Regions from separate parts of the Paraburkholderia sp. D15 genome, predicted to be linked through region 2. Evidence: predicted binding sites of a transcription regulator. Region 2 holds the regulator's gene; each other region holds the start of a gene.
The links. Region 2 encodes HrcA, which represses chaperone genes, less so after heat shock. Its sites were predicted from a motif close to TTAGCACTCNNNNNNNNNGAGTGCTAA; they were not measured.
Positions count from the first base shown of each region.

Region 1 (2,204 bases), 140 kb from region 2:
GGTGTTTTCCTTGCCCACTTCGATGCGCTTCGCCTGGCCCAGTTCAGCCAGCGTTGCCTTTTCGAGCGTCAGGCCGGTTTCTTCAGCGATGACTTGACCGCCGGTCAGGATCGCGATGTCTTCCAGCATGGCCTTACGGCGATCGCCGAAGCCCGGCGCCTTGACGGCAACGGTCTTCAGAATGCCGCGGATGTTGTTCACCACCAGCGTTGCCAGTGCTTCGCCTTCGACGTCTTCCGCGATGATCAGCAGCGGACGGCCAGCCTTAGCGACCTGTTCCAGGACCGGCAGCAGGTCACGGATGTTCGAGACCTTCTTGTCGTGCAGCAGCACGAACGGGTTGTCCAGAACGGCGACTTGCTTGTCCGGGTTGTTGATGAAGTACGGCGACAGGTAGCCGCGGTCGAATTGCATACCTTCGACAACGTCCAGCTCGTCTTGCAGCGACTTGCCGTCTTCGACGGTGATGACGCCTTCCTTGCCGACCTTGTCCATCGCTTCAGCGATACGATCGCCGATCGACGAGTCGCTGTTTGCCGAGATCGAGCCGACCTGCGCGATTTCCTTGTTGGTCGTGCACGGCTTGCTGATCTTGCGCAGTTCGTCGATTGCAGCGGCGACAGCCTTGTCGATACCGCGCTTCAGGTCCATCGGGTTCATGCCCGATGCGACGTACTTCATGCCTTCGCGGACGATCGACTGAGCCAGAACCGTTGCGGTCGTGGTGCCGTCACCTGCGTTGTCGCTGGTCTTGGAAGCAACTTCCTTGACCATTTGCGCGCCCATGTTCTGGAGCTTGTCCTTCAGTTCGATCTCTTTCGCGACCGAGACACCATCCTTGGTGACCGTCGGGCCGCCGAAGCTGCGTTCCAGGACAACGTTGCGGCCCTTCGGACCCAGCGTGACCTTCACAGCGTTCGCGAGAATGTTCACGCCTTCGACCATCTTGGCACGGGCGGAATCACCGAATACGACGTCTTTAGCTGCCATCTTCTAACTCCTTGAATTCTTTGGGATATGACCGGGAAGTAGCGTCTATGCGCTTACTTCTGCACCACGGCCATGATGTCTTCTTCGCGCATCACGAGCAGTTCGTTGCCGTCGACCTTGACGGTCTGGCCTGCGTACTTGCCGAACAGGACGCGGTCACCGACCTTCACGTCGAGCGCGATTTGAGCGCCCTTGTCGTCACGCTTGCCCGGGCCGACTGCGAGGATTTCGCCTTGATCCGGCTTTTCCGCTGCGGCTTCGGGGATCACGATGCCCGACGCGGTCTTGGTTTCTTGATCCAGACGTTTGACGATCACGCGATCATGCAAAGGACGAAGGTTCATACATACTCCTCTCTGATTGAGACTGAAGAACGCTGAGAAAACCCGGCTGGCAGAGCCAACCGGCGATGTTGTTAGCACTCTCGTGCAGCGAGTGCTAATTATATGGACGGGTGGTGACAAATTCAAGAAGGGGATGGCGGACAGGGCTAGCGGCGCTCATTCTCGACGCCTTGGCCCTCAAATCGGCCGCTCGCGACGCGTGAGCCGTCCGGTTCCATTGCGCAATTCTCTTTGTAAAACATACAGCTACGCTGTCGTCCCACGTTTTCATGCAATGGAATGCCGGGCGCTCCGGAAGATCGCGTCAGAGGATCAGGAGAGCCGGTTTGATGCGCGACGATTCGTCCGATAGGGAAAAATCCCTATCCGCTTAGCAATCGACCACGCGCCACTCCCGGTCAGCTTTCTCGAAAATTGTCTGTCCATTGCATTCAGGGCAAGATGCCGTGCCCCGCTCTTCACTGTTGCGGCCCTGGATACCATATTGCGCTGCCCTTAAACTATGGACATGAGCAACCATGAGCGTTTTCACGTCGTGTACGACGGCCCGGCTCTTAAAGAGCATCGGATGGATGTGCGCGACCTCGCCCCGGCGCTTGTCGCGTTCGCCGACCTGTTCACGGCCGCGAACAAGGAGATAAACGGCGAGGCGGCGGAAGTTCGGGTGCAGGTGAATGCCAGCTTCAAGGCCGGCTCATTCGGGATCGACCTGATCGCTTCGCAGCACCTGCTTTCGCAGATCAAGGATATCTTTTCCGGAAACGGAGCAACGGCGATCGCGAACGGCTGGACCATCATGCAGATCGTCGGCATTACCGGTGGCGGATTGGCCGGCGGGTTGATCGGCCTGTTGCGCATGCTCAAAGGACG
Region 1 covers NZ_CP110395.1:830,849-833,052, reverse strand. The annotation lists gene groL (chaperonin GroEL) at 1-990, opposite strand, end outside; gene groES (co-chaperone GroES) at 1,044-1,334, opposite strand; gene LFL96_RS03560 (hypothetical protein) at 1,870-2,204, shown strand, end outside.
Region 1: groES (co-chaperone GroES) is a predicted target of HrcA. The motif match lies at 1,406-1,432, and genes of this name have one in related genera.

Region 2 (2,204 bases):
ACTCAGCACGAGCTTGTCGCCGGACGCGAAATCGGGCCGTCCGTGCTGCTGCCAGTATTGATGCACCTGCGCGGCCAGCGCGGCGATGTAAGCGGGGTGATCCGCGTACTGGCGCACCGTGCGGATTTCCGGCTGATTGCGCATGCGCTTGAGCGCGGAGAATGCGTCGTCGAACGCCGTCGCGGTGGTCGAGGACGAGTACTGCGGATACATGGGCACCAGCAGCACGCGCTCGGCGCCCGCCAGCTTCAGTTGATTCAGCATTGCCGGAATGCCCGGCGTGCCGTAACGCATCGCGTAATCGACCAGCACCGTGTAGTCGTTCAACTGCAGCAGATGGCGCAAGCCCTCCACCTGCTTTTCCGTATGAACCCGTAGTGGCGAGCCTTCGGGCATCCAGACCGCAGCGTACTTCTTCGCCGATGCCGGACTGCGAAACGGCAGGATCAACAGGCGCAGGATGATCTGCCACAACAGCGACGGAATTTCCACCACGCGGGGGTCGGACAGAAACTGCGCGAGATAGCGGCGGACGGCGCGCGGCGTCGGCGCGTCGGGCGTACCGAGATTGATCAGCAGCACGGCGACACGATGTGACGTGGCGTTCTGCGAGGGCCGCTCGAGGTCGAAGCGCATAGGCAGCGGAAGTCGCCGCTTCGAGCGGCGCGTCGGTTTCAGATGGGTTTCATTATAGCGGCGCGGTCCAGCCGCCGGTCCGCCGTACACCCCTGGCCATTCGGCCAATTGGCAAGCCGCGCGGCATCGCGCATGATGGTCGAACGACTGCGCCGGCGCGATTCGCCGCCGCGGTCGACGTACGACGGCTCATGTGACGAATGCGCGCTACTGCTGGCTGAGCGTCATGGAAAGCAGACGCGCGGTGATGTCCACGATCGGAATCACGCGGTTGTAGGCCATGCGGGTCGGCCCGATCACGCCGAGCGTGCCGACGATCTTGCCGTTCACTTCGTACGGCGCGGTGACCACGCTCATTTCCTCGATCGGCACGAGCGTCGATTCGCCGCCGATGAAAATCTGCACGCCCGCCGCGTGGCTCGATACGTCGAGTAATTGAAGGAGACTGGTCTTTTGGTCGAACACATCGAACAGCTTGCGCAGGCGCGCCATGTCCGACGACAGGTCGGCCACTTCGAGCAGATTGCGCTCGCCGGAAATCAGCACGGTCTCGCCGGTATCGGATTCGTCGGTGCTGGCCGTGACGGCGGCATGCATCAGCGTGGTCATGTCGCCGCGCAACTGGTCGATTTCCTCGCGCAGACGGCGGCGCACGTCGTCGAACGAAAGGCCGGCGAAATGGGCGTTGATGTAGTTCGAGGCTTCCACCAGCTCGGCCGGGCTGAAGTCGCGTTGCGTCGCCATGATGCGGTTCTGCACGTCGCCTTCCGGCGTCACGATGATCAGCAGAATGCGCTTGTCGGACAGGCGCATGAACTCGATCTGCTTGAACACGTGGCTGCGGCGCGGCGTCAGCACGACACCCGCGAACTGCGACAGGCTGGACAGCACGCTCGCCGCCGCGGCGACGATCTTCTGCGGCTCACCAGCCTGCAGCGTGGTCTTGACGGTGCGCATCACGGCTTCTTCGTCGGCGGCGGATTCCACGGTCAGCATGGTGTCCACGAACAGGCGATAGCCGCGCGGCGTGGGAATACGGCCGGCGGAAGTATGCGGACTGATCACGAGCCCCAGATCCTCGAGGTCCGACATCACGTTGCGGATGGTGGCGGGGCTCAGTTCGAGGCCCGAGTAACGTGACAGCGTGCGCGAGCCGACCGGCTGACCTTCGGCGATGTAGCGCTCGATCAGCGTTTTGAGGAGGGTTTGTGCGCGAGGATCTAGCATGAGGAAAAATTTTAGCTTAATGGCAAGGCTATCGCGAGCGCTGACGGCGCCGACTGTTGGACAATGCGCCGCGATTCGCCGGAGCGCCGCCTGGCCGCCCGTCCGGCGCATGAGCGGCATCCTCGACAAGGGCGCACCGCGACACTTTACGCGGCGCGCATGTCATCAACGCTTCACCATTCTAACGATAATCGCGCGCGTCGCTGACAGCCTGGCCGCGCCGCCCCGCGGCCGGGGCTGTCGGCGGTTCTTTTCAGGCCCTACCTATGGTGTAATGCCGGCATGCAAGTGACCAGCCAGTTCAAGACCGTCGCGCTCGTCGGGCGCAACAATACGCCGGG
Region 2 covers NZ_CP110395.1:691,557-693,760, reverse strand. The annotation lists gene hemH (ferrochelatase) at 1-636, opposite strand, end outside; gene hrcA (heat-inducible transcriptional repressor HrcA) at 844-1,863, opposite strand; gene LFL96_RS02960 (NAD kinase) at 2,146-2,204, shown strand, end outside.

Region 3 (2,204 bases), 240 kb from region 2:
CCGCCGTCTTGCGAGGGCGGGGTTTCGGGTGCTGCTTGCCGGTGCGGTGGTCCCGCACCCGGCATCCGGCGCTTATCTGATGGACTGCGCGTTTTACGTGTAGTCGGTCAGCGCGCCGCGCATCTTCTTCATGGCGCTGGCTTCGATCTGGCGAATCCGTTCCGCCGACACGCCGAACTCGTCGGCCAGTTCGTGCAGTGTCGAGCCGCCCGAACCGTCGTCTTCCACCTTCAGCCAGCGTGCTTCGATGATGCGGCGGCTGCGCGCGTCCAGCGCATTCAGCGCGCTCGCGATACCGTCGCTTTGCAGCCTGTCGCGCTGACGCGAAGCCAGCACGGCGGTCGGTTCGCTATGCGAGTCGGCCAGATAGGCGATCGGCGCGTAGCTTTCCTCGCCGTCCTCGACCTGGCCTTCCAGCGCGATGTCGCCACCCGACAGCCGGGTTTCCATTTCGGCGACTTCCTCGCGCTTCACGTTCAGTTCCTTCGCCAGATCGTCGATCTGATCCGGCGTGAACGCGCCCAGACCTTGCTTGTGGCTGCGCAGGTTGAAGAACAGCTTGCGTTGCGCCTTGGTGGTGGCGACCTTCACCATCCGCCAGTTGCGCAGAATGTATTCGTGGATCTCGGCCTTGATCCAGTGCATGGCGTACGACACGAGGCGCACGTTCTGCTCCGGATCGAAGCGCTTCACGGCCTTCATCAGGCCGATATTGCCTTCCTGGATCAGGTCGGCGTGCGGCAGGCCGTAACCGAGATAGTTACGCGCGATCGACACGACCAGGCGCAGGTGCGACAGCACCAGACGGCGCGCGGACGCGAGGTTGTCCTGCTCGCGAAATTCGGTGGCGAACTGGCGTTCTTCCGCCGGCGTCAGCATCGGAATCCGGTTAACGGCCTGGATGTAGGCGTCGATATTGCCCAGTTGACCGGGCAGCAGCGAGGAATGCGAGAGCGCCAGTGCACCTGCCGAAGCGGCCTTAGCCGACGACGGGCTCAGAGTACTCGGAAGGGTCATTGCATGGCTCACGTAGGAAACTCCTTTGGAATCAGACAAAAGCGTATTCAGTTAAACGACTCCAGCGTTGGATGTTAGCACTCTGATTTGCCGAGTGCTAATACTTAGAGGCCGTAGGGGCATCCAAGTTCCGTCAATTTCTATTGAAATCGAGGTTTCGATAGCCATGATACGCCGTTCATGCGTGACATGTGTGGGCCGTAGAACTTACCTGACAATCGGCCTTCATTCTTATATGTGACCGATATTTGCTGATTTTGCAGTGACTAATTGCGAAAAAATAGGTTTCTTCATACGATCCATCGAATCGACTTTGTCTTTAGAATAAGCAAACAGTGACAGATTCTTTAACGTTCGACGGAGCTCGGGTGTTAGATGAACAACAAAAAGAATGCATTGCGCGGTCTGGCGCTAAAAACGGGCTGCGTGGCCCTGCTGATGGGAGCGTCGGCGGCGGCTTCGGCCGATCAGTTCGGTATCCAGGTGGCGGGCGGTCTCGGCGATCGTCACGTGAAAAAGCTCGATCTCGGCTTCGTCTGGGATCCGAACCTGACCTGGTGGCAGATCGGTGACTGGCACTTCGCGCTGATCGGCGAAGCGCACGTGGCCTGGTGGCATACCAACGAAGGCAACGTGCACGACAACATCGGCGAAGTCGGCGTAACGCCGATCATCCGCTTCATTAAGGGCACGGGGTCGCTGCGGCCGTACGCGGAGTTGGGCGCCGGTATCCGCCTGCTGTCGAGTCCGCGTCTATCCGACAAGTTCACGCTCGGCACCGCGTTCCAGTTCGCCGACATGGCGGGGGTCGGCATGCAGTTCGGCAGCCACCAGCAGTATCAGGTGGGCTACCGTTTCCAGCATGTTTCCAACGGCGGTATCAAAGAGCCGAATCCTGGTATAAATTTCCACCAGCTATATCTGCAATATAACTTCTGAAGCCCGTGAGCACGTTCGGCTCATCGGTGCGAGGGGCTGAGCGATGGTGGCAAAGATAATCGAAGCGATTCGCGGGCTCGAACGCGAGCGTTTCCGCGCGATGGTCGACGGTGACGGTTCGTCGCTCGACACGCTGCTTGCGGAGAACGTCAGCTACGTCCATACGAATGGCAAGCGCGAAACGAAGCGGCAGTTCATCGACGGCATCACGGCGGGGCGGCGGCGCTACCGGCAGATCGAAGTGCAGT
Region 3 covers NZ_CP110395.1:454,875-457,078, forward strand. The annotation lists gene rpoH (RNA polymerase sigma factor RpoH) at 94-1,029, opposite strand; gene LFL96_RS01985 (acyloxyacyl hydrolase) at 1,393-1,956, shown strand; gene LFL96_RS01990 (nuclear transport factor 2 family protein) at 2,000-2,204, shown strand, end outside.
Region 3: rpoH (RNA polymerase sigma factor RpoH) is a predicted target of HrcA. The motif match lies at 1,092-1,118, and genes of this name have one in related genera.

Region 4 (2,204 bases), on a different replicon from region 2:
AGGCCGCTGTACCGGCTTTGCGTGTTGTATCGGCTCTACCGCGACTGAAGACAATCCCACCGGCTCATTCATGACTGATCGTTCCAGAAATAGGGAAAAAATTTTAGAGCAGCGCGCGCATCGTCATGTCGACGACAGGCACGAGGTCTTCCTCGTGAAAATGAGCTTTGCCGAGCACCCGAAACCCCTGGATCACGCACAGCAGATAGGTGCTGACGGCCTGTTCGTCGAGCGTGGAATCGAACTCGCCCGCCTGCTGGCCGCGCACGACCGCCGCGGCCAGATGCGTGGCGATGCGGCGCAGCGTGGTTTCGACATGCGGCCGCAGCGCCTCGTCCGCCGGCAGCAGTTCGATCGCGGCATTGGTAATGAAGCAGCCATGTCGCTGCGATAGCTTCACCGACACCTTCGTGTAATGCAGCAAGGCCTGGTGCAAGGCCTCGCGTGGCGAACCGGCGCCTTCCAGCCGTTCCTTCACGCGGGCGATCGCCCCTTCCGCGTATTGGCCGAACGCGGCCACCAGCAGGCCGTGCTTGTCGCCGAACGCACTGTAAAGACTCGCACGAAAGAGCCCTGTGGACTGGCACAGCATCTCGATCGAGGTGGCATGGTAGCCCTGCTGCCAGAACACGCGGCCGGCCGCGCGCGTCACTTCGTCGATATCGAATTCGCGGGGCCGCCCGCGCTCCAGGGCGGCGGACGATGCGGCGGAGTGTCGGGTGTGTCGTGGCATGGTGAACGGATATTAAGACTGCTCGTTCCAGAAAGCAAGCGCAAGCTTTAGCCAATGCGCGTGTTGGAGCGCCGGACTCGCGTCGGCCGCACGCCAGCGGCTTTTCCCGCGCCGCCCATAACGTAATCCTGAAACGCCGATAACGATCCGACGATTCGTTATTGGATCGCGCGGCGACGCATTTCTATACTCGATTCCGGTCAGCACTCACCCGCGACGAGTGCCAGATTCAATCCCTCAACACCGATATACCGCTAAACCCATCCATGAGCCTACGTCCATTGCACGACCGTCTGATCGTCAAGCGCCTCGATCAGGAAACCAAGACCGCATCGGGCATCGTGATTCCCGAAAGCGCCGCGGAAAAACCCGACCAGGGCGAAGTGATCGCCATCGGCCCGGGCAAGCGCGATAGCGACGGCAAGCGTATCGAACCGGACCTGAAGGTCGGCGAGCGCGTGCTGTTCGGCAAGTACGCGGGCCAGTCCGTGAAGGTGGACGGCACCGAACTGCTGGTGCTGCGCGAAGAAGATGTCGTCGCCGTCGTCACTCAATAAGGGAGCGTTGAACATGGCAGCAAAGGAAATCATTTTTAGCGACGTGGCGCGTTCGAAACTGGTCGAAGGCGTGAACATTCTGGCCAACGCGGTCAAGGTGACGCTCGGACCGAAGGGCCGCAATGTCGTGCTGGAGCGCAGCTTCGGCTCGCCCATCGTGACCAAGGACGGCGTGTCGGTCGCGAAGGAAATCGAATTGCAGGACCGCGTGCAGAACATCGGCGCGCAACTGGTGAAGGAAGTCGCATCGCGCACCAGCGACGCCGCCGGCGACGGCACCACCACCGCCACCGTGCTCGCGCAGGCGATCGTGCGGGAGGGCCAGAAGTACGTGGCGGCGGGTCTCAATCCGCTCGATCTGAAACGCGGCATCGACAAGGCCGTGGTCGCGGCGATCGACGAACTGAGGAAGATCAGCAAGCCGACCACCACCAGCAAGGAAATCGCCCAGGTCGCGACGATCTCGGCGAACGGCGAGGAATCGATCGGCCAGCGCATCGCGGAAGCGATCGACCGGGTCGGCAAGGAAGGCGTGATCACGGTCGAAGACGGCAAGTCGCTCGACGACGAACTCGACGTGGTGGAAGGTCTGCAATTCGATCGCGGCTACCTGTCGCCGTATTTCATCAACGACCAGGACAAGCAGGTCGCCGTGCTCGATAACCCGTACGTGCTGCTGCACGACAAGAAGGTGTCGAATATCCGCGATCTGCTGCCGGTGCTGGAACAGGTCGCGAAGGCCGGCCGCCCGCTGCTGATCATCGCGGAAGACGTCGAGGGCGAAGCGCTCGCGACGCTGGTGGTGAACAACATTCGCGGCATTCTGAAGACCGTGGCCGTCAAGGCGCCGGGCTTCGGCGACCGTCGCAAGGCGCTGCTCGAAGACATCGCGATCCTGACCGGCGGCCAGGTGA
Region 4 covers NZ_CP110396.1:3,262,393-3,264,596, reverse strand. The annotation lists gene LFL96_RS34265 (TetR/AcrR family transcriptional regulator) at 104-733, opposite strand; gene LFL96_RS34260 (co-chaperone GroES) at 1,000-1,290, shown strand; gene groL (chaperonin GroEL) at 1,304-2,204, shown strand, end outside.
Region 4: LFL96_RS34260 (co-chaperone GroES) is a predicted target of HrcA. The motif match lies at 934-960, and genes of this name have one in related genera.